3 regions of the Fervidobacterium changbaicum genome follow, and region 1 is predicted to be linked to each of the others. Evidence: riboswitches for the same ligand, from Rfam matches in the RefSeq annotation. Region 1 holds a riboswitch; each other region holds the start of a gene.

Region 1 (7,600 bases):
TGGTTACGATCCTTCGCTGCCGCTTTACAAATTCAATCTTAACGACGTAAAAACATACCTTCAAAAGGCTTGGAATGGTCAAGCTTGGCAGAAAGGTATAAAGTTCAGCATAGCCTTCAACGAAGGAAATACAGCAAGGCAGAGAGTAGCGGAAATGATTAAGATGTATATGGAAATGGCAGCACCTGGTAAAGTTAAGATAGAAGTTCAACCACTACAATGGCCCAACTTCCTTGATGCAACGCAAAACGGAGAAATTCCAGTTTCGATAAACGCGTGGCAGGCAGATTATCCAGATCCGGACAACTTCATTTTCACGCACTATCACAGCTCAGGAGACTATGCGGACAGGCAAGGTGATGCGTTTAAGAAATTTGTTAGCACACCAAGAAAAGAACTCGGTGGAAAAAGCCTTGATGAACTCATAAAAGAGGCAGCAACGCAGACGGATCCACAGTCGCGTGGAAAGTTGTACACACAAATCCAAAAGTTCGTAATTGATAACTGCATCAGTGTTCCACTATATCAACCAACGGCAACATACGTATTCCGTACTTGGGTAAAAGGTTGGAGCTATAACCCGATGAGACCTGGAAACGATTTCTATTCGTTGTATAAACAACAATAAGCCTTGTTACAAAACAAATGGGGCACCGAAAGGTGCCCTTTTTTGATTCATAAAGATAAAAAATTCGGACTTTTCGGTTTTAAGACACAAACTAAAGCATGAATGGAATGAATAGCAAGCAGAGGTAAATCCTGTCGTGGACATAGCGCATTAAAACAAAAAAATCCCCTCGAATGACTCTCGAGGGGTATAAAACCAAGAAAGAGGAATGCCAAACCTTGGGAAGGGATGTAGTTAAATTATCTCTTTAAAACCTTCACCGTAAACCTGTCTTGCTTCGTTCACCAAGAAAAAGGCCCTTGGATCAATTCTTCTTATAGCGTTGACAAGCTCGTGGAGTTCTCTTCGCTTAAGAACAACAAGCAAAGCTATCCTTTCTTTATTCGTGTATCCCCCTTTAGCTTCGAAAACTGTGCATCCCCGTTCAAGTTCTGACGTTACGAAATTTTTGATTTCTTCATGTTTATCTGAGATAATCCACACATTTACCGAAAGTTCAAGACCTTTCAAAACAAAGTCTATCGTTGTTCCATTAACTATGATCGCCAAGATAGAATAAAGTCCAGTATCGATGTTGTACACTAATCCTGCAGAGATGCCTATTGCAAAATCGATGAAAAGTATCGACAGACCAAATGGAGCACCAAAGAATTTGTTTAGGATTTTGGCGATGATATCGGTCCCACCGGTTGATGCGTTCTGTGAAAACGCTATCGCCATACCGATGGCTGTCAAAATATCTCCGAAGAAGACCGCAAGAATTACTTCCTCACCGTGGTATTTGTATATTGGAACAATTCTGTCGAATAAATCTATCAGAAAGTTTAGCAAGAACGTGCAGTAGATAGTTTTGAAGCTGAAATCAAATCCGATGATTAAGAATGCAACTAAAAAAAGCACAGCATTAACGATGTACATCCAAATACCGACGGAAAGCGGCAACAATTTGTTAAGCACAATGGCAAGCCCAGACGCCCCTCCGGCGGCTATGTTGTGAGGAATCAAGAATATAACAAGTCCAAGAGCTGTCAGCAACACTCCCAGCGAAGAGAGTAAATACTCTTTAATCAATTCTTCCAAGCGTTTAGTACTTCCCACGGGAACTTCACCACCCGAACACCGAGATTTTTCAAATAGTTCTCTTTAAAAGAAATCTTACCCCTGTCGCCTTCTATAATCGCACCCGCATGTCCCATTCTCTTACCTTCCGGTGCGTGCCTTCCTGCAAAGAATGCCACTATGTTTTTAGGTTCAAAACCTATTTTCAAAGCATGTTCAACACCCCTTATCTCGTCTTCCCCACCAATTTCTCCAATAAGCAGTACCTTATCGTAACCCATCGATTTCAGCACTTCGAACGCTTCGGCAACATTTGTACCAACTATGGGATCCCCACCCAACCCAAGTGCGATTGAGACACCTGGACCTTCGGAAAGGTGCTTTGCTGTTTCATACATCAAAGTTCCACTGCGGGAAATGATGGCAACTGAACCTGGTGCAAAGTACTTTTCTGGCATTATTCCGACTTTGAACCTTTCTTTAGGATGAATTACACCAGGACAGTTTGGACCTATAAGAATTACTCCTTTGCTCTTTGCTATACTAACCATCCTTATTGAATCATGAATCGGAACGTGTTCGGTGATTACAACGATCTTTTTCACCCCGTTTTCAACAGCATCGTTGAAAGCTTCAAGTACGTACTGGGCAGGAACGAAAAATATTGCTGTGTCAATATGGTCAGGAAATTGCGAGAGGCTTTGGTAAACTCTTACCTTTTCAATTTCTCTTACTAACCGATTCTTACTCACAACACAGTTAACCTTTGTGCCGTATTCAATCATCTTTTTTAAATGAAAACTACCGTACCTTCCAGTCCCACCGTACACACAAACTCTGTCATTTGCTGAGAACATGGACCATCCCACCTTTTCTTAAACTCTCGATGAGTTCTTTCATATCGCTCACAGTTGGGATGTTATATCCTTCAAGCATTTTCCTTGCGAGCAATTCGTTGTTACCGGAAAGCCTGATAAGTAAAGTAAAATCAGGATTTTGCTTCTTAAAATTTATAATTCCCTTGGCTATTTCAACACAATCAGTAATTCCACCGAATATGTTAAGAACGGCACAATTCGTGATTTCCTTAACTTTATTCAAAGCGTTGTAAACACTCTCAGCAGTTGCTCCACCACCTATGTCACAGAAATTCGCTGGTCTAAATCCATGCTCAACGAGGGCATCAAGTGTCGCCATTACAATCCCAGCACCGCAACCGATAACACCAACACCACCTTCGTGTAATTTGACAAACGAACTTTCCGGCATCTCTTCATCTAACCATAGCTGTCTGAACAGAGCACTATCGTCTACGTGGAATACGGCATCAAGCGCTATAAATTCACCATCCTTTACAACGAACGGATTAATCTCAAGAAGCGTTAAATCGTATCTTACGAATACATCTTTCAACTTGAGAATCAGCTTTCTTAACTCCGCAGGGAAATCCTCTGGATTGTTGCTTTTTATAATCCTATCTGGATACTTTTGCGAATATTCTTCTACATCTATCCCGCCTTCCGGTGCAAAAACGATAACGATATCTCTGATGTTCCTATCGATTGAAATAGAAAGGTACATTTCTTTTTCGTGCGGGATAAATTCTTCCACGAGAACCCCATAAGGTCTTTCCCCTTTGATTTCCATCTGGGAGATTTTGACAATTTCTTCGAAAGACTCTTCTAAGTTTTTGACGATTTTAACTCCACCAGCTTTCATGCGCCCACCGACGAGTACCTGCGCTTTCAAAACCTGTGGAAATCCAAGCAGGGAAAGTCTTTCAGAAAAGCCACTCAAGTTTTCTAAGATATCTTCCCTTGTTATCAAAACACCGCTTGGTATCCTGACGCCTTCCGCTTTCAGAACCCGTTTTGCCAAATACTCGTGCACCTTCATCTCATCAACCTCCCCTTTAAAAATTCAAAGAAAAATTCCCCCAAAAATCTGCGGTTTTTGGGGTGCCCATCCCTTAAAGGCAGGTCTCCCGACTCGTGTATCATCCTACTCCCTGCGCCTTCCCAGCTTTGCAGCCAGTGGCATATTGCAGGTTTCGTCCACACTCACGGTGGCCCGACCGTCCCGGATTTTCACCGGAGTTCCCTTTTAAGCTTACGCACCTTTAAGGGTAGGGGATATTCATTTTTCAACTATATCATAATTGAAAACACACTCTGTTTCAAGAAAGAAAAAATCGTCCAAAGTTATCTGCATGGTTAATTAGATATACCTTTCACCTTTTTTCTTCATTATACACCTTTTTGCTAACTTTCGATTTCTGAAAAATTTCGTGTAAAATTCATATCTGTACAAAGTCTACTCTTTTATGATATAATAAGTTAAACCTAATTTACTTTAGGAGGTGGGCGAATGAAGAGCTTAGGGGAGGTTTTGATACAACGAGGTCCATTTTCCGAGATAGTTATTGGTAATTCTGCAATTGTTCGGGCAATGCTTGAAAGTGGTGTTAAAGTGGTCACCTCGTATCCTGGCTCTCCCACGCCAGAAATAGCGGAAGCGATCAATTCTATACCTAAAGACAAAAATCCTCTTTACTTTGAATTTTCAACAAACGAGAAAGTAGCACTCGAATTGGCATTTGGAGCGGCGGTGAATGGATATACATCGTGCGTGTTCTTTAAAAGTGTAGGAATGAACGTTGTTGCGGATTCGTTTGTCCAGCTCAGTATGATGGAAATTCCCGGCGGGATGGTAATTGTAACCGGCGATGATCCAGGAGCGAACAGTTCACAAAACGAACAGGACAACAGGCACTACGCAAGGCTCTCATACACACCTATCTTCGAACCGAAGGATGCGCAGGAAGTCTATGAGATGTTCAAAAAGGCTGTGGAATACTCAAGAAAGCTGCGTTCTCCCGTTGTTCTTCGCTTGACAACCCACACCGCACACTTTAAACAGAAGGTCAGTTTTGGAGTTTACGAACCATCCCCAACTGGTGAACCTCTCTTCGATCCAAACGCCAACGGACCTTACATCCCAATAGCGCAGAACGTACCTGTAATGAAAAGAAGGGCACTTGAGAAACTCCTAAGGTGGCAGGAGATATCTGAAAATTACGCTTTCTTGCAAGGTAATGGGAGCGACGTTGGTATCATAACCGCTGGGCTTCCTTATCTTTCGTTACTGGATGTTCTTGGTGAAAGCGCAAAGAAGGTTGATATATTAAGGCTGGGAATGGTTTACCCACTCCCCAGAAAAGCGATTTCGGAATTTCTCAGAAAGCACAAGGTAGTGAAAATCCTTGAAGAACTCGATAATTTTATAGAAGAAAAGGTGAAAGCCATCGCCTATGAGGAAAGAATTGACGTCGAGATAGTTGGGAAAACCGATATTGAGGACTGGATAGGTGAATACACGCCTGAGAAGGTTTACTCTGTTATGTCCAAATTCTCACCTGAGCTGGTAAGGAAAGTTGAAAAGCCAGTAAAGTTCGTTCGTGTTGTCAACCGCCCACCTCAGCTTTGTCCAGGCTGCGGTCACAGGCCGGTCTTTTACGTTTTATCGAAACTTTTAAGGGAGAAGGATATTTCTGTGGCGGATATAGGTTGTCATACGCTGGGATTTTTGGAGCCGTACAAGGTTGGTCAAATCCTGCTGTCCATGGGGCATTCAACCGGTACTGCTTCCGGTTTGAGTATGTTCAATAAAGATAGGAAAGTTGTGGCATTCCTTGGTGATTCAACGTTCTTCCACGCCGGATTGCCTGGAATTATCAACGCTGTCTTTAACAAACACAACTTTACACTCGTTGTGATGGAGAACGGAACAACGGCGATGACAGGCCATCAAGACCATCCTGGAAAAGCTATTAAAATAAGGCAGATACTTGAAGCCATAGGGGTTAAACACATCTGGGAAGTTGACACGTACCAGCAAGATAAACTCGAAGAAATCCTAAAGACTGCGCTCGAAACACCGGAATTCAACGTGGTAATAGCCAAGCATCCATGTATGTTGAAATTCACAAGGGAAAGGCGGAGAAAAGGCATTATAAAAGTACCGCAGATGAAGGTAACGAACAGATGCACACTAGCTGGTGTTTGTATCACGAAATTCGCATGTCCTTCGTTCCAAAGAGCCGATGATGGAAGCATCTTTGTTCACGAAGACCTATGCATCGGTGATGGTTCTTGTATGGTTGTCTGTCCATCAGGCGCTTTGGAATTTGAAAAGATTGAAACAGGTGGTGGTGCAAAATGACGAAATTCACTGCGTTCAATATCTTTTTAATCGGTGTCGGTGGTCAAGGTATCGGATTGTTGAGCGAGATACTTATCCGTGCGATAGATTACAGTGGTCAAAGGTGTATCGGTGTTGACACGCATGGTTTAGCACAAAGAGGAGGCGTTGTTTCGTCGCATATTAAGATTGGCGATGTAAATTCTCCGCTCGTTCTACCGGGCGATGTGAATTTAGCACTCGCACTTGAAAGACACGAAGCCGCTCGTGCTCTGAACTATCTGAAAGATAATGGAATACTTGTCTATTACAACACATCCTGGCAACCACTACCAGTGAGGCTTGGTAAAGAACCAGAGATAAAAGAGGAAGAAATCGAAAGCACAGCAAGGCAGAGGAATATATCAGTTTTCAAAGTCAAATACGCTCTTCCCGATTCAAGAATGCAGAACATCGCATTACTCGGTGTTGTTGCGAAAAATAACTTAGTTCCCGGTGTAGAACCAAAACACTATTTGATGGCAATGGAGGATCTAATGAGTGAACGCGTCTATAGTGCAAACAAAGAAATTTTTGAGAGTATTTTGGAGGCGAGATAGTTATGGAAAAGAAAAGCGAGATTTCGATTGTATTGAGTGGTGCCGCAGGGCAAGGTATTCAAGCGGTTGAGCATATTCTGACAAGAGTTGCAAAAGATTCTGGATTTCATGTGTTTGCAACAAAAGAGTACATGTCACGAGTTCGAGGAGGTAACAACTCAACCGAGATACGTATCTCTTCCCAACCAGTGAAAGCCTACGTCGATAGAATAGACATTCTCGTACCGCTAAACGACAACGCCATAGAGAGGTTAAGAAGCCGTATCACAGATGAAACGCTCATTCTTGGTGAAAAGAGGTATGTAGAGAAGGAAAAGAACTCGATAGGTCTGATGCTTGAGGAAATCGCTGAGAGTTTTGGGAACAAGATATACGAAAACTCTGTAGCGATAGGTGTTCTCGCAGGGATTATAAACGCCGATGAGAATGCACTGGTGAACAACATAAGGGCTTATTTTTTAAAGAAATCAGAAGAGGTCGTTAAGGCAAACATCAACGCGGCACTCAAAGGATATGAAATAGGGAAGTCACTTGGCCTAAAGTTCGAAATCACCCCTTCCGAGGAAGTCAAAAAGCAATATCTTTTAAACGGCTCCGAAGCTGTTGCAAAAGGTGCAATAGCTGGCGGCTGCAATTTCATATCATCCTATCCAATGTCGCCTGCAACAACGGTCTTTACGGAACTCTCGAGGCTTTCACGACAACATGGGATTCTTGTGGACCAAGCAGAGGACGAGATTGCCGCAGCAAACATGGCAATAGCCGCTTGGTACGCTGGAGCAAGGGCGATGGTTTCGACATCCGGTGGAGGATTCGCATTAATGACAGAAGCTATTAGCTTGTCAGGTATGATCGAAACACCCATCGTTGTTCACCTCGGCCAAAGACCTGGACCAGCAACCGGGCTGCCAACAAGAACAGAACAAGGTGATTTGAACTTAGTGCTGTACGCTGGGCATGGTGATTTCCCGAGGATTATCTATGCACCTGGGAATTTGTGCGAGGCGTATGAACTTGGTGCAAGAGCGTTCAACATGGCTGATAAATACCAAGTCCCAGTCTTCGTACTCACAGACCAGTACTTCCTCGATTCCTTCTACAATGTAGACGAAAT
Region 2 (7,600 bases), 620 kb from region 1:
CATGAAACGTTATTCCAGAAAATGTTCCATAAAGCCATACATGTCCGCTCACAAGTGTCTTGTTTGCTATGTTTAAAAGCAACATACTTCCAGCAGAAAACAATGTGCTAACAAGCACACCGCTCAAGACAAGGTGAACTGTTGGAACGACGCTTCCTTTTTTTGCTAAAACAATGGAAAGTGTAGATGCAACCAGGGCGAAGATAAAGCTCATCGTTGGAATGCTGACATGTGCTATTGAGTTCACAATGAAATATATAGCCAGAAGAGCTCCAAAGCTTGCGCCTGCTGAAGTGCCAATAAGATAAGGATCAACAAGAGGGTTTTTCATGATAGCTTGGAATATGTTACCGACCAAGGAAAGAGCTATGCCTGTCAAGGTAGCCATGAGAACTCTCGGCAATCTTAGGTTGAAAATTAAGTACCTTTCGGAAGTTTCTTCGCCGATTAGTTTGAATAACCTTATCGGACTTACGTAAACTGTTCCAAAGGATAAGTTAACTAGGAAGACGATGACAAAAACGACAGGGAGCAGATACCTCCCTGTCGATTTTAACCAGCGAATCAGCTTTTGCAAGAATTACTTACCTCCGTAGAAGAAGTTGTAGAATACTTCAAGATAATCGAAAAGATGCGGAGCAGCTTGGCTTACTTCACTGCCATCAACAATAAAGACTTTCCCAGTTTTTACAGCTTTCAAGCTTTTCATTATTGAATGGTTTTTTACAGCCTGTTCAACTTGCTTTGGATCTCCGTATGCGCCAATAATTATGATATCCGGATCTTCTTTTACGAGCCATTCCCAGCTTACCGATAACCATCCATTGTTTCCGCTGTAAGGTGCCGCGATATTTCGTCCACCGGCGATAACGATTAGTTCGTTCATATAGGAACCGGTTCCTGCGGTCCACAATTCTTTTACCTTGTCATCTGGAACAGTTATTGTAAAAAATACCGTGGGTCTTTTTTCCAATGGGATTTTCGAAGTTTTTTGTCCCATCTCGGTCATCTTTTGCCGGAGCTGATTTACAAGCTTATCGGCTTTCTCTTTAACGTTGAAGATCGCTCCCAACTGTCCAACAGCCTTTATTATATCGGTCAGTGTGTTTGCATTGAGAACGTAAGCTGTCAACTTTGCTTTTTCTAACTTTTCTACTTCAGGAAACTGAAAACCACCGAACATTATAACGAGGTCAGGCCTTAACGAGTAGATCTTTTCAATGTTGAGAGGGACCATATTACCGATGTTTTCTGCCTTCTGATAACTATCCCAAGCGGTGACACCTATAATGCGATTTTCTAATCCGAGTGCTTGTAAGTATCTTGTTGCGCTTGGTGCAGCGGAGACAACCCTCCTTGGTGGCATCGGAATGTTTACGATCCTTCCAGCGTCATCAACAACAGCGATCGCAAGTGACAGGACCGACGCAAGAAGCACGACAGCCAGTACAACTTTCCTGAAAGAACCTGAATCCAAAAGCTTCACCATACTAAGACACCCTCCCTCTTTGCAAAAATTTATCGCCATCCCCAGGCTACGTGGTGGATGGCAACCTTCCTCTGCATGCCAGGTCTCCCGACTCACGGATCATCCTACTCCCTGCACCTTCCCAGCTCCAACTGAGCCAGTGGCTTTCTGCAGGTTTCGTCCCCGCTCACGGTGGCGGCCCCGTGCCGGATTTTCACCGGACTTCCCTTAAACATGCAAAGGGAGGTTTATTTGACTTTTTCCTATATTATACACGAACAATCCAAAATCAACAACCACAATTTTTACTGACTTTACCCCTTTAATAATTTCTAACGGCTTTATTTCCGGGCTTCAAACCCACTTTTCTTAAGTAGAATACGTTAAACAAAGAGTATGCTCCTGTTATCAGAAGGATTATATCGGAGAGTGATAATTCATTCGGTCTTTCTCCAAACAAGAGATTCACAAATGAAATCAAATATCCCAAGAGAACATAACCGGCAGCTATGGTGAAAAGCACACTACCAACATAAAGGTGAGCTATTCTAAAAGAGTAAGACGTACTCCCAAATTCTCGAAAGGCAGTCAAAAAAATCAAGGTGAATGAGAAAATCACGAGCGAAAAGATGAAATCACCTCTTATTATGTACATTAAGAATGTCAGGAGTGAGAGGAAAAGCTCTAATCCTAAAATCTTATTCAGGCTTCTCATAAAATCACCCTTCCAATGCTGTAAACTATCAGAGATAGGATGTACGAAATGGATAAGCTATAAATCACGGCCAATAACGTGTATTTCCAGCTGTTTGTCTCGCTTTTGATTGCAGCGAGCGTTGCAAAACACGGCATATAACCGAGAACGAACACCATCAACGTTGCACCTATTACAGCATCAATTGATATATTTGCTACATTTTGGTAAAACTGCGAAAGTGACGATACGATAACCTCCTTAGCAACACCTCCAAAGATAAGGGATGCAACAATTTGCCAGGAGAACCCCAAAGGAGCGAATAAAGGTTGGAGGAACTTTCCAACTGTAGCAACAAAACTTCTCTCTATATCTCCATTGGCTGGAAAATAACTAAGCGCCCAAATAACAACACTAGCGACAAAGATGATCGTTCCTGCTTTCTCTAAAAAGTGCTTTCCTCTATTCCAGACGTACGTTAAAACGTTTGAAAGTTTTGGAAACCTGTACCTTGGTAGTTCCATAACAAGTGGAACCGCTTGGCCTTTGAGTATGAATTTGTTCACTAACCTTGAAGAGACTGCTGTAAGTAATAAGCTCAGAACGTATATGGCAAAGAATGCCTCAGCTTTATGGTTAGGGAATGCGATGCTAACAATCAGCAAGTAAACAGGGATTCTTGCACTACAGCTTATAAATGGAGAAACCAGTATTGTGGTTATTCTTTCTCTCTCGTCCGCTAGTCCGCGAGCTGCCATAACTGTGCTGACATTACATCCAAATCCTAACAGAAGTGTCATAAATGATCTCCCCGTAAGTCTGAGTGAGTACATGAGCCTATCAACGAGAAAGGCTATACGTGGGAGATAACCGCTTTCTTCCATAATACCAAGTGCGAAAAACAGTGCGAATATGCTCGGAACAAATGCTAAGACACTTCCAACTCCATTTATAATTCCTTGAGATACTAGCGATGTCAGTAATGTATCACTACCCACGGCATTTGCCAGTTTCTCGAAAAGGTATTCAAGAAGACCTACGAGAGGTTCGGAGACTTTAAATGTGAAGTTAAATGCAAGATACATAAGTGATATGAATATTGGGATACCTATAAACTTATGTGTTAAAACGTGATCAAGCGCTTCCGTGACACCAAGTACTTCTTCATTTCTCTTTATAGCCAGTTGAACAACATTTGAAATGTATTGGTATTTAACCAAAGGAATCTCGGTTTTCATATCGGGCGATATGCTATTCAAAATCTCATTTGCGCATTCCTTTTTGACAAAGTCATGGGCAAATTTATCACCTTCGATTATTTTTACCGCCATAAAGCGTTTGTTGAATTGTTCAGTCACACACTGCTCAAGTGACCTTATTTTTTCTTCGATCTCCTTTCCATAATCAAGCATTAGAGGTCTTGTTTGCTTTTTAAACACACTTATTATTTTTTCTTTGAGTTCCTCGATACCTTCGCCCGTATGAGCGGACGTGAGCACCACAGGAACTCGCAAATACGTTTCCAATGTGTTTTTATCTATCTTTATTCCATTCTTCTTCGCTTCATCGATGGCATTAAATACGGCAATGACGTTTAAACCCAATTCAACAGCTTCCAGTAACAGATATATCCCTTGCTCTGGACTCATGCTGTCTATAATAACCACTGTCACGTTTGGAGGAGAAAAAATCAAGTAATCTCGTGTAACTTTCTCGTCAACAGACGTTGCCGTCAAACTATATACCCCGGGTAGGTCAACAAAATGGAGTGTGTAGTCACCAAAAACAGTGGCACCTTCTATTCGGCTCACAGTGACACCCGGCCAGTTGGCTACATACTGACGTGCACCAACCAGCTTGTTAAATAAACTGGTCTTTCCAACGTTTGGATTCCCAAGCAATCCCACGGTGATAATCATTTGTGATCACCCTTTGTATTATCCTCCAAGTTCTTTAAATTTCCAGAATACTCGGATGTATTTCCATTTCGAGTATCGACTTGGCCTTGTTGATTTTGATGAACAGCTTTGACTAATATTTTCGATAGCTTTCCGAAACCTATATCGAATGTGCCAAGGGTGGTGACAACCTTCCTGTTTGGCAAAAGCGTTACTGTTGTTCCTTTTGTTATGCCAATTCTTGAAAGCCACCTGTGGATTCCAAATCCACCTACAATTTCATTAACGACGTATTGGCCGGGAACAGCATGTGAAAGAGGAAATACCGAATCGGTGAGTAAGTCGACCTCGACAAGTTCTGCTTCTGACTGTCTTAAACTGATAATTTTATTGAAGACCTTGTACATCCTTGGATCACCCATTGGTGCGCTCTTAATTACAGTTACTTTCACGCCAGGTAGAATTCCTATCGCTCTAAGTTTAGGAGATATATCGGAATCTCTAACGTGTTTTACAACAGTACTTGCACCAACGGGGACTTCAGACAATTTCACAAAGCTCACCTCTCTGTAAATTCGACAGATTCGCATTTTTTTCTTCTCAAATTTAGATCAACCTATACTTTTTGCTTGTTGAGAATTGTTTTCAATAAGATTATACTTGATGAATTCTTTGATGTCAACAAAACCGAAGATTTTTAGATTTTCTATATAGATAAATGCCAAATAAACGCTGTTATGAACACTTTTCATTGACGATAAGCCAAAAAAGTGTTAAAATACATGTATGATTATTCTTGCACATTCTTTCGCCAAAATAAGTCATTTGAAAAAACTTCGAAATCAAAAACATGAAGTGGGGGGCTTTACATGCGTACTATTAGGGAGATGTCTCGTGAGGAACTTTTTAGGTTTGTTGAGGAGAACCAAGTTAGGTTCGTAAGGTTGCAGTTCACTGATATTAACGGGATGATGAAGAATGTAGAAATCCCTGCAGATGAGCTCGAAGGAGCTTTGAACGGTGGAATTATGTTCGATGGTTCATCCGTTGAGGGTTTTGCAAGGTTGCATGAATCGGATATGTACCTTAAGCCGGATTTGAGAACTGTTGCGATGCTTCCCTGGACTTTTGATGGACACAGAAGCGCACGAATAATTTGCGATGTTTATAGTGATCCAGAACATCCCTTCGAAGGTGACCCACGGTACAGGTTGAAATTGGTTGAGGAAAAGGCACGAAAAATGGGATTTGTACCTTACGCAGGTCCGGAGGTTGAATTTTTCATACTTCCAAGGCAAAACAATCGGCCAGTTTTTGAATTTTTAGATAGTGGGAGTTATTTTGATTTACTTCCTGTGGATATAGCTGAGCATATAAGAACGGAAGTTTCAGTTCACCTTGAAGAAATGGGATTAGATGTTGAAACCACACATCACGAAGTTGCACCGTCGCAACATGAGGTTGATTTCCGGTATGCTGAGCCAGTAATTGCTGCAGACAATGTTCAGACGGTAAAGCTTGTGATTAAAACGCTTGCTATAAAGAATAATCTTCACGCAACGTTTATGCCAAAACCTTTCTTTGGCGTTAATGGAAGTGGAATGCATGTTCATATGAGTCTATTTACACTCGACGGTAGAAACGCCTTTTACGACGAAACCGCTCCGGATGGAATTTCTCAGATAATGAAATACTTTATCGGTGGACTTATCGCACACGCACGTGAAATAACCGCAGTAACAAATCCAACCGTCAACAGCTACAAAAGGCTCGTTCCTGGTTACGAGGCACCGGTTAACATAGCATGGAGCAAAGGCAACAGAACGGCATTAATTAGAATTCCCAAATCGAGAGGAAAAGCTACAAGAATCGAGTACAGATCACCAGATCCATCGTGTAATCCTTACTTAGCATTTGCCGTAATCTTGGCAGCGGGATTAGATGGCATTGAGAATAAGATAGAACCACCTGCTGCTGTTGAGGAGAACATCTATCAGATGTCGGAGAGTGAGAAGCAAAAACGTGGAATTCATAGGTTACCATCGAACTTAAAGGAAGCTCTTATTGAAGCAGAGAATAGCAAACTTGTCAGAGAAGTTCTTGGCGAGCATGTTTGGGAAAAGTTCTCGAGATTGAAAGAAAGAGAGTGGTGGGAATATTCAGCAAGTGTCACTGATTGGGAGAGAAGGAAATACGAGAACATATGAAAAATTCTGAAACAGGGCTATTCCTTCCGACAACGGAAGAAGAAGTGAAAGCTCATGGTTTTAAAAGCCTAGATGTCATCTTAGTGACGGGTGATGCTTACATAGACCACCCGTCTTTTGGTGCTGCTTTAATCGCAAGGTTGTTAGAAAGCAGAGGCTACAAAGTCGGTATAATTGCTCAGCCTGAGGGTCCTGAGGATATAAAAAGACTCGGAAAACCAAATTTGTTTTTTGGAGTTACCTCAGGGAGCGTTGATTCTATGGTTGCGAATTACACAGCGTCACGTAAGAAGAGAAAATCCGACGATTATACACCTGGTGGTATTAACAACAAGCGTCCAGATAGAGCTGTTATCCAATATGTTAATTGGATTAAGCAAGCGTTCAAAGACGTAAAGATAGTTATTGGAGGTATAGAAGCAAGCCTTAGAAGATTCGCACATTATGATTGGTGGAGCGACAGAGTTAGAAAATCCATATTGCTTGATTCAAAAGCGGATATATTGGTTTACGGAATGGGCGAAAGGGCCATTTTAGAAATAGCGCAAAGGACTGCTTCTGGAAAAGATCTCGACAATATACGTGGAACAGTCATTTGGAAAAGTTCTCTGAACGTTTTGGAATCAGAGGAAAATGGTTTGGGTAACGTTAATCTACGCATAATCAAACTTCCTTCATACGAGGAAGTGGTGAATGATAAAAGAAAGTACGCGGAAGCATACCGTTTGATGGTTGAAAACACAGAACCTTTTAAAAACGTAGTCCTCGTTCAAAAGCACGATACAAGATATGTTATCCAGTATCCTCCTGCTTGGCCTCTTACGCAAAGGGAGTTGGATGAGTTATATTTACTGCCATATACAAGAAGAGTCCATCCTTATTATCTTGCCAAAGGACCAGTAAAAGCTATCGAGACTGTAAGATTTTCCATTACTGCTGTTAGAGGATGCTTCGGAAATTGTGCATTCTGCGCAATAACAAATCACCAGTCAACGCACGTTGTTTCACGCTCAACGGAATCTATTCTTGAAGAAGCAAGGATTCTTACAAAGATGCCAGAATTTCGAGGAACCATAGTTGATGTCGGTGGTCCGACAGCGAACATGTTTGCGTTATCTTGTTCAGTTCGAAATACCAAGGGACAATGTCCTAAGAATTGTCTTACTCCAGACATTTGTAAGATGGCTTTAAGTAGCTCATCGAAGAACGATGCCGCAGATGAATTCATTGAGCTTTTGAAGAAAGTCAAAAGTATTCCAGGTGTAAAGCATGTCTTCGTCGGTTCAGGCATAAGACACGACCTGATTCTTGCTTCTTTGAATGCAGATTACAT
Region 3 (7,600 bases), 830 kb from region 1:
GTGGATGTAGCCTTTTTCTCCAAAATTTGCCATCGTATCACTCCTTTTGTTGTTCCTTTTTCCACTCTTTCAGAAAGTCAAGAAGCTTGTCATTTGAATTTTCATCTTTCAAACCTATCCTCACACAATCTTTTATCCCGAAATCGTACATCCTTCTTGCGTGCATTTTCATTTTGTGCAATCGCTCGATGAAGTTCTCGACATTACCAACCTTTATGGTAATGAAGTTTGTCACCGATGGAAAAAGCACGTATTGTTCGAACTTTTGCCTTTCTTTTTTAAAATAAGACTGCGTGTTTTTGAGAAAGTTAAAATAAGAATCGATGTTTTTTATCAGCGCATCTAATATAGTAAACCCATCTCCACCAATACCCCAAGGCATTCGATACTTTTCAAATAAATTGCGAAACTCGATCGACCTGACATAACCAACTCTCACTCCAGGAAGTCCAAGTACCTTAGTAAAGCTCCGTACGATTATTGTATTTGGATATTTTTCAATACCTACGGATTTTCTTAGCTCTTCTGGTACAAAATCAACGAAGGCTTCATCTAAAACGAAAAGCACATCCGATCCGTAATTTTCCAAAGACCACCGCAACAGCTCTGAGTAGTCCTCGTACATACCGGTTGGGTTGTTCGGATTGCCGGTGATCAACACAACCTTGTTGAAGTTTTCCGTCAATTTTTCAATCGTTTTCTTTAAGATTTCGAGCTTTATCGTTCCGTGTAAAATGTAATTTACTTTCACAATTTCTTTAGCACCGAATCTGGCAACTCTTTCGTATTCGGTGTAATTTGGTTCGGGGATTAAAACTGTGCTATTATTCATCAATGTGAATGCTAAAATTTGAAAAGCTTCGGTAGCCCCGGCAAGAACAACGGCATCTTTTCCAAAATACTTTCTGAAATCTTCCTCTATCCATTCAACATAGGTGTATCTTTTCAAATTCTTTAGAGAATGGTTCAGAGCCTCAAGCAAAAATTCCGGGACAAAAGGATTAACCGAGATCGAAAAATCCACTATGTGTTCGTCTTTGATTCCACCGTGGAAATTTCTTAACCTTTTTGTATTGTTTGCCACACTAACACCACCACCGCCGTTGCCAAAATTAGAACTACAACCTTAGCGTAGAGTTTAAGCGCACGTTTTACGTCTTCTTTTTCAGGTAACCTTCCTTCAACTTTGTAATATCCCACTTTCTCGATACCAAATCCAAGAACACCGGCAAAAGCACTCATGGGATACATCGCGTTTATTTTGATTGCTCCGTACTTAATCATATTTCTCCATGCCCTGAGTGGGTTGAAAAACGAAATTACCAAGGCCGTGAGCCTTGATGGGACCAGATTGAGTAAATCGTCGGATCGTGCATGGAATTTCCCGAACCATTCGTATCTTTCGTTTCTGTACCCAAAAAGCGCATCGTACGTGTTGACAATGCGGTAGATCAAAGCTCCGGGCAAGTCAAAGAGTATGTAGAAAAACAATGGTCCTGTAATGCTATCTGAAATGTTCTCTGACAAACTCTCAATAGCTGCAGAATAAAGATGTCCCTTGGTAAGCTTTGATACATCGCGTGATACGATGTACGAAACGTTCTTTCTCAGTGTTTCTAAATCGTCCGTGTAACACCTTGACATGTGTTGGTAAAGGCTTTTAATAGAGAACGTAGATTTTAGAAGATACACCTTTATAGCAAATAATACTATGCCAAAAGTCGACGATTCAACCTTTCTAAAATGTAAAACAACCACTGCAATAGCGCCGAAAAAGAATATCTCAACCACCAAAGCAAAAGCTCCAGCTATGAACCTGAGAGCATTCTTTTTTTGCTGCGTAACTTTGTCGAACAACTTTCCGACAAATCCCATGTAGACGACAGGATGTAACTTGGAAGGATACTCCCCAAAAAGTAAGTCTATTGTTACTGCGAAAAGAAAAACATACACTTTATCTGACGAAGGACTCATTTCATTGATAACTCCTCGTACACTATCTTTTCGATTTTTGAAATATCGATCTGGTCTACCACGAACTCTGTGATCCTATCTATCTCTTCCATCAAAGCCTTCTTGTTCTCCAAATTAAACTCGCCTTGCTTTGTATCAATCACATCTTCGTCTGGGATTTTGTTTTCAAAATAAGGTATTGTGCCGAAATATTCGATCGAATATTTCTTAGCAAGCTCGTTTGGCGCGTCTTTTAGTAGCGACTTGTCACCGAAAAATTTGTTGAATAAAAATCCTTTGACAAGTTTTCTTTCATCTGGGCTCATTAATTCTAAAGTCCCCACAACCTGTGCGAAGGCTCCACCTTTTGAGATGTCGGCAATGAGTATGACGTTTGCAGCAACACTTGTTGCAATACGCATATTCACGATCTCAGTATCCTTCAAATTTGGCTCGATTGCGGCTCCAGCTCCTTCGATGATCACTAAGTCGTGGTTTTCGGATAGATTTTTAAGAATTTCTAACACTTTGGCAAGTAATCTCTCTTTTGATTCGTACATGTATTTTTCAGAACCCAGGTGACCGATGAATTCTCCCGTGAAGTAAACTTCTACACCATTATTTTCGGGAATTAGTAAGATTGGATTGTACTCCACCGATGGCTCTTTCTCACATGAAAGAGCCTGCAGGTACTGAGCGGTGGCTATCCTGCCGTTGTTTACCGGTATAAACTTTCTTGAAATATTCTGAGATTTAAACGGAACAACATCAAGACCTTTCTTTGTAAAGTATCTGCAGAGTACCATCGCTAACGTTGATTTTCCAACATTCGACATCGTACCAAGGACCATCAGATGCACAGTCAAGCCCCCTATCGAAATTCAAATGCACTCATTTAAAAACATACCCTGCCAATAGAACAACCATCTGAGCAATCAAGCACGTACCACCGAGCACATCTCCGGTGATTCCACCTATCTTCTTCTCAGAGATCTTAGAGACTGCAAATCCCACAAGCCAAGATAAAGAAAAGCTAACTAAGAATGCAATATAGTTGGTGAATATCAGCGGAGTGAGGAACATAGAGGCATAAAGAGTATAAAACTTTTCATAGGGAAATAGCACTGCACCGAGTCCTGTTGATTTCGCTGGTTTTGAAAAGACAAGGAGCACATCCATAGCGTACCTTCCGAAAACCGAAGCGAAGATGAAGTGATACCAATTCAGAGTGGGTAAAAGTTCGTAAAAAAGTATGACATAAAGCGTGCCGTAAAAAACAGCGAATGGGCCAACGTTACCTTTGGACATTATCTCAAGGCGTCTTTCTTTGTTCGATTGGTTCAAAAAACCATCAAGCATATCGAGTAATCCATCGAAGTGGAATAGATCAAAAAAGTAAAATCCCAACGCAGTTGAAAGGAACAAAATCGGCAGTTTGAAATCGCTGAACTGTTTTGAAAGAAAATTGCCAAGCCCGTAAATAAGCCCGGGAATGTACCCGACGGCGGGGAAGTATATGGGAACACGCTTTATTCTCGCTTCCCAGCTGTCTAAGTTTTTAATTTTCACCGGTATTCTGGAAATAAAGGACAAAGACAAGGCAAGGTCTGAGACGAAATCATACAATTTTGGCTTCTCTTCCATGATTTAAACTCCCCATCTGTTGTCTTTGAATTCGTTCCAAATCTTCAAGGATTCTTCGAGTTTTTCAGCATCGAATATCTCAAAACACAAATATCTGGTTTTGAATAACGTGTCAGAAAGCAATTCGTGTACTTTTTCAAGTGTTGCAAAATCAAGCACTTCGTGGTCTTTATCACCATTGACTCCCATCATGTGGATCTCGACAACGTTGTTCAAAAATTCTTGGTCAACTGGTATTCCCAAAAAGCAATGTCCGGTGTCAAAAACCGTTCTGGAATGTTTAAAGTAGTGCTCTTTGAGATTCTCAACGCTTATCTTTGGATGATTTAACAATAATTGGAGTTCTTTGCTTTCAAAATCCCCAGTGTCAAATTCTTCAAAAGGATGCACGACGTAGTTTTCGATTTCAAAGTTGTTTTCGAGGTATTTGAAAGCTTCGAAAACATTCGAAAGTGAATCAGTTGGCAGATGTGCGGTGTATTTTATACCCGTTTGCCTTGCGATCTCAAAGAGATAGTCTTTCTCTTTTTCAAGCAAATTGAACGTATCTTCGTCCCAAGTGTAGACGAGTAATTCGACAAACTGAATTGTTCTGAAGTTGCGAGTTATGTATTCGACATTTTCGTAGTAGGTACCCGGTATTATCCACGATGTTGTACCGATAAGTTGTTTTTCCAAATTTGTATGCACGAGCCCATCTCCTGTAGGCAGATTTTTTACTTAATTCTGATTTCTATCCCGGCCACAACAAGGTAAACTTCGCTTGCAAGTTTAGCTAACTTTGCATTCGTTTTGCCGAGTGTTTCCGCAAATTCCCTGGCTAATTTGTTTTCCGGTATTATTCCCCAGCCAACTTCGTTCGTAACAATAATAACTTCCGTTCTCATGGAAGCGAGAGTTTCAATGAATTTCCCAAGGTGCTCTTGTACGTTCACTTCGTAATAGTAAAGGTTACCGAGGTAAGTTGTGAGGCACTCAAAGACAACAACGTCGTACCTTCCGTCTATTGTTCGCAAGACTCGACTTACTTCCACGGGCTCTTCGTACGTATCAAAAAGGTTTCTTCTTTCCTCTTGGTGTCTTCTTATACGCTCTTTCATCTCCTCATCGAACGGTACACCCGTTGCCAAAAACGCACGGGTTTGGTATTTTAAAGCTTTATTCAATGCAACTGTACTTTTGCCTGACTTAATTCCACCTGTAACGAGTATCAAATGTTATCACTACCTTTAGAAACACCTGCACTCTCAAATGTTGCCATCTCTCTTATCATCTTGATAGCAGCCTCGATTAGAAAGATGGAGAGTGCGGCCCCAGTTCCCTCGCCAAGCCTCATATCAAGGTCGAGTATAGGCCTGAGTCCCATTTCATCGAGCAATATTTTGTGCCCCTTTACCATCGATTTGTGGCCAGCGAAGACAAAACCAGTCACTTTTGGGTTCATCTTCCATGCAATTAGCAAGCCTGCCGTTGTGGGAAAACCGTCCACAATCACAGGGATCTTGTGCTCTGTAGCTTCGAGAATGAAACCAGCCATCTCACCCATGCAAAATCCTCCGACTTTGTGAAGGATATCGATTGGATCTTCTTTTTTTGGATTATTAACTTCCAAAGCTCTTACTACCGCTTGTTTTTTTCTTTCTAAACCTTCACTGTCAAGAGGAGTGCCAATATCGAGAATTTCATCAATCGAAAAACCGAAAGCAGCAGCGATTGCGGTGGCGGTGGTAGTATTCCCTATCCCCATATCACCTACCACAAGCAGATCAGCACCTTCCTTAATTGCGTTTCGTGCTATCTTTCGCCCGAGTTCCAAGCTAGTATTTGCTTGTTCTATCGTCATTGCTGGTCCTTTTGTGAAATCCGCTGTGCCGTATCCAACTTTTGCGTTTATGAATTTCGGGTGAGCGATGTCAAAATCTCCATCCACACCCGCATCGACTACGTAAACATCCGCTCCTACGTGTCTTCCAAAGACGTTTATCGCCGCACCACCGTTTAGGAAATTGAGAACCATCTGATAGGTAACCTCTTTTGGATATGCGGAAACGCCGTTTTGAACTACCCCATGATCCGAAGCAAAGACGTAAACACGCTTATCTTTAGGCAGGTCCGGAATGACTTTGTTTTGGATAATCCCCATCTTCAAAGCGATTTCTTCCAAATAACCAAGACTTCCAACAGGTTTTGTGAGGTTGTTTAAACGTGAAATAATCTGTTCTCTGATACTAACATCCATAACGCAAGTCCCCCTTTTTTCTTAAGAATAAACAAAAAGCTTCCCAAATGACCCGAGTCATTGGGAATTGCATACCTGCAAGATCGGTCTCCCGGCTTGTGGATCGTCCTACTCTTCGCGCCTTCCCAGCCAAACGGCCAGTGGCATAGATGCGAATTTCGTCCCCACTCACGGTTGCTGGGCAGCCTCGGACTTTCACCGAAGTTCCCGGCATCATGCAGGCTGAATCTATTCATTTTTCATTTTTATTATTCTATCACATATATGTGGAAAGACAAAGTTCTTTTTTCATCATATGTTGTCCAAAAAACAAGAAAAATCTCTCTTTTATCATCGGGAAGGATGAATGATAAGTTATACTTGAAAGTACTTCGTGTTATAATTGAAAAGTGAAGCATTATTACAGAAAAAAGGAGGTTGAGGTGGAGATGAAGGCTCTAAAACGTGTATTTGATTTAGTACTCGTAGGAGTGTTATTTTTGCTTTTGATTACTCTCTTGGGCTCGTGTAATAAACAGTCCACACTTCGCATTTACAATTGGGCGGATTACATTCCAGAAGAAGTAATTGAACAATTTGAAAAGGAGTACAACTGCAAGATCATCTACGACACCTACGCTTCGAACGAAGAGATGTTCGCAAAAATCAAAGCGGGCGGAACTGGGTACGATATCGTCTTTCCTTCTGGTGATCACGTGAAGATGATGATAAACGAAGGGCTGTTAGAAAAGCTCGACTTGAACAAAGTCCCAAACTTCAAGAACATTGACCCGCTTGTATTAGCGAAAACAACGTACGATCCAAACCACGAGTATTCCGTGCCTTACATGATGGGAACTACTGGCTTAATAGTTAATAAGAAATATCTCAAAGACTACGAAAAATCCTGGAGCATATACGAACGTTCGGATTTAAAAGGCAAGATGACGCTTCTTGATGATATGCGTGAGGTCTTCGGAGCAGCGTTGAAATACCTCGGCTATTCTGTAAACACGACAAATCCAGAAGAGATAGAAAAAGCTAAACAAGTGATACTTAAATGGAAAGAAAACATCGTAAAGTTCGATGCAACTACGTATGCGCAAGGTGTTGTAAATGGCGAATTCTGGGTCGTGCACGGCTATCCAGAAAACGTCTTCCAGCTCATCCCCGAAGAGGAACGGGAGAATTTCGAATTCTTCGTTCCTAAAGAAGGCGGAACACTCTGGATCGATAATATGGTTATATTAAAAGATGCCAAGAATAAAGAACTTGCGTACAAGTTTATCGACTTCATCTTAAGACCGGAAATTGCTGCAAAAATCTCCGATTATTTAATGATCCCATCTCCTATAACAGATGCTGCAAAATATCAACAAGTAGAACCACTCTACACACTGAATCAACTAGAAAATTGCGAAATAATAGATTACATAGGAGAATACATTGATCTCTACAACAAAGCTTGGGAAGAGATAATAAAGTGAACAAAATGCTAACATTAAAACGGGGCTTGTGAAAAGCCCCGTTTTTTATACTCAGTCCGGTAGCACAAAATGAGACTGCTTATTGTAGAATTGTAGTAGAATCTGAAAACACTCCAGAAACACTCCAGAGGTGGTTGGATGATTAAAATTTTTAAAGAACAGGTCGAATCAGCTGTTAAGGTGTACGAGTTAGCCAGTGAACTTCAGAATATTGAAAAAGCACTAAAGAAGGTGAGAAACACTTTCCCAGACTTTACCGTCCAATCTGTACTTGTTAAGGTTGCGGTTGTGAACTCAC

Evidence for each region. Region 1 has a riboswitch for cobalamin ahead of CBS1_RS09500 (ATP-grasp domain-containing protein). Riboswitches for the same ligand answer to the same signal wherever they lie in the genome.
Region 2: another riboswitch for cobalamin. It lies ahead of CBS1_RS02025 (ABC transporter substrate-binding protein); the one in region 1 lies ahead of CBS1_RS09500 (ATP-grasp domain-containing protein).
Region 3: another riboswitch for cobalamin. It lies ahead of cobT (nicotinate-nucleotide--dimethylbenzimidazole phosphoribosyltransferase); the one in region 1 lies ahead of CBS1_RS09500 (ATP-grasp domain-containing protein).

What each region holds. Positions count from the first base shown of each region.
Region 1 is NZ_CP026721.1:2,081,420-2,089,019, reverse strand. It holds gene CBS1_RS09515 (ABC transporter substrate-binding protein) at 1-628, shown strand, start outside; gene CBS1_RS09510 (YitT family protein) at 863-1,726, opposite strand; gene CBS1_RS09505 (succinate--CoA ligase subunit alpha) at 1,696-2,544, opposite strand; gene CBS1_RS09500 (ATP-grasp domain-containing protein) at 2,528-3,583, opposite strand; cobalamin riboswitch at 3,645-3,823, opposite strand; gene CBS1_RS09495 (thiamine pyrophosphate-dependent enzyme) at 4,055-5,908, shown strand; gene CBS1_RS09490 (2-oxoacid:acceptor oxidoreductase family protein) at 5,905-6,486, shown strand; gene CBS1_RS09485 (2-oxoacid:acceptor oxidoreductase subunit alpha) at 6,489-7,600, shown strand, end outside.
Region 2 is NZ_CP026721.1:434,535-442,134, forward strand. It holds gene CBS1_RS02020 (FecCD family ABC transporter permease) at 1-577, opposite strand, end outside; gene CBS1_RS02025 (ABC transporter substrate-binding protein) at 581-1,489, opposite strand; cobalamin riboswitch at 1,550-1,720, opposite strand; gene CBS1_RS02030 (hypothetical protein) at 1,791-2,183, opposite strand; gene feoB (ferrous iron transport protein B) at 2,180-4,081, opposite strand; gene CBS1_RS02040 (FeoA family protein) at 4,078-4,614, opposite strand; gene CBS1_RS02045 (glutamine synthetase family protein) at 4,948-6,267, shown strand; gene CBS1_RS02050 (YgiQ family radical SAM protein) at 6,264-7,600, shown strand, end outside.
Region 3 is NZ_CP026721.1:1,254,343-1,261,942, reverse strand. It holds gene cobO (cob(I)yrinic acid a,c-diamide adenosyltransferase) at 1-33, opposite strand, end outside; gene CBS1_RS05950 (aminotransferase class I/II-fold pyridoxal phosphate-dependent enzyme) at 38-1,084, opposite strand; gene cbiB (adenosylcobinamide-phosphate synthase CbiB) at 1,060-1,974, opposite strand; gene CBS1_RS05940 (nucleotide-binding protein) at 1,971-2,804, opposite strand; gene CBS1_RS05935 (adenosylcobinamide-GDP ribazoletransferase) at 2,845-3,597, opposite strand; gene cbiR (cobamide remodeling phosphodiesterase CbiR) at 3,601-4,287, opposite strand; gene CBS1_RS05925 (bifunctional adenosylcobinamide kinase/adenosylcobinamide-phosphate guanylyltransferase) at 4,314-4,811, opposite strand; gene cobT (nicotinate-nucleotide--dimethylbenzimidazole phosphoribosyltransferase) at 4,808-5,836, opposite strand; cobalamin riboswitch at 5,901-6,069, opposite strand; gene CBS1_RS05915 (extracellular solute-binding protein) at 6,265-7,302, shown strand; gene CBS1_RS05910 (hypothetical protein) at 7,441-7,600, shown strand, end outside.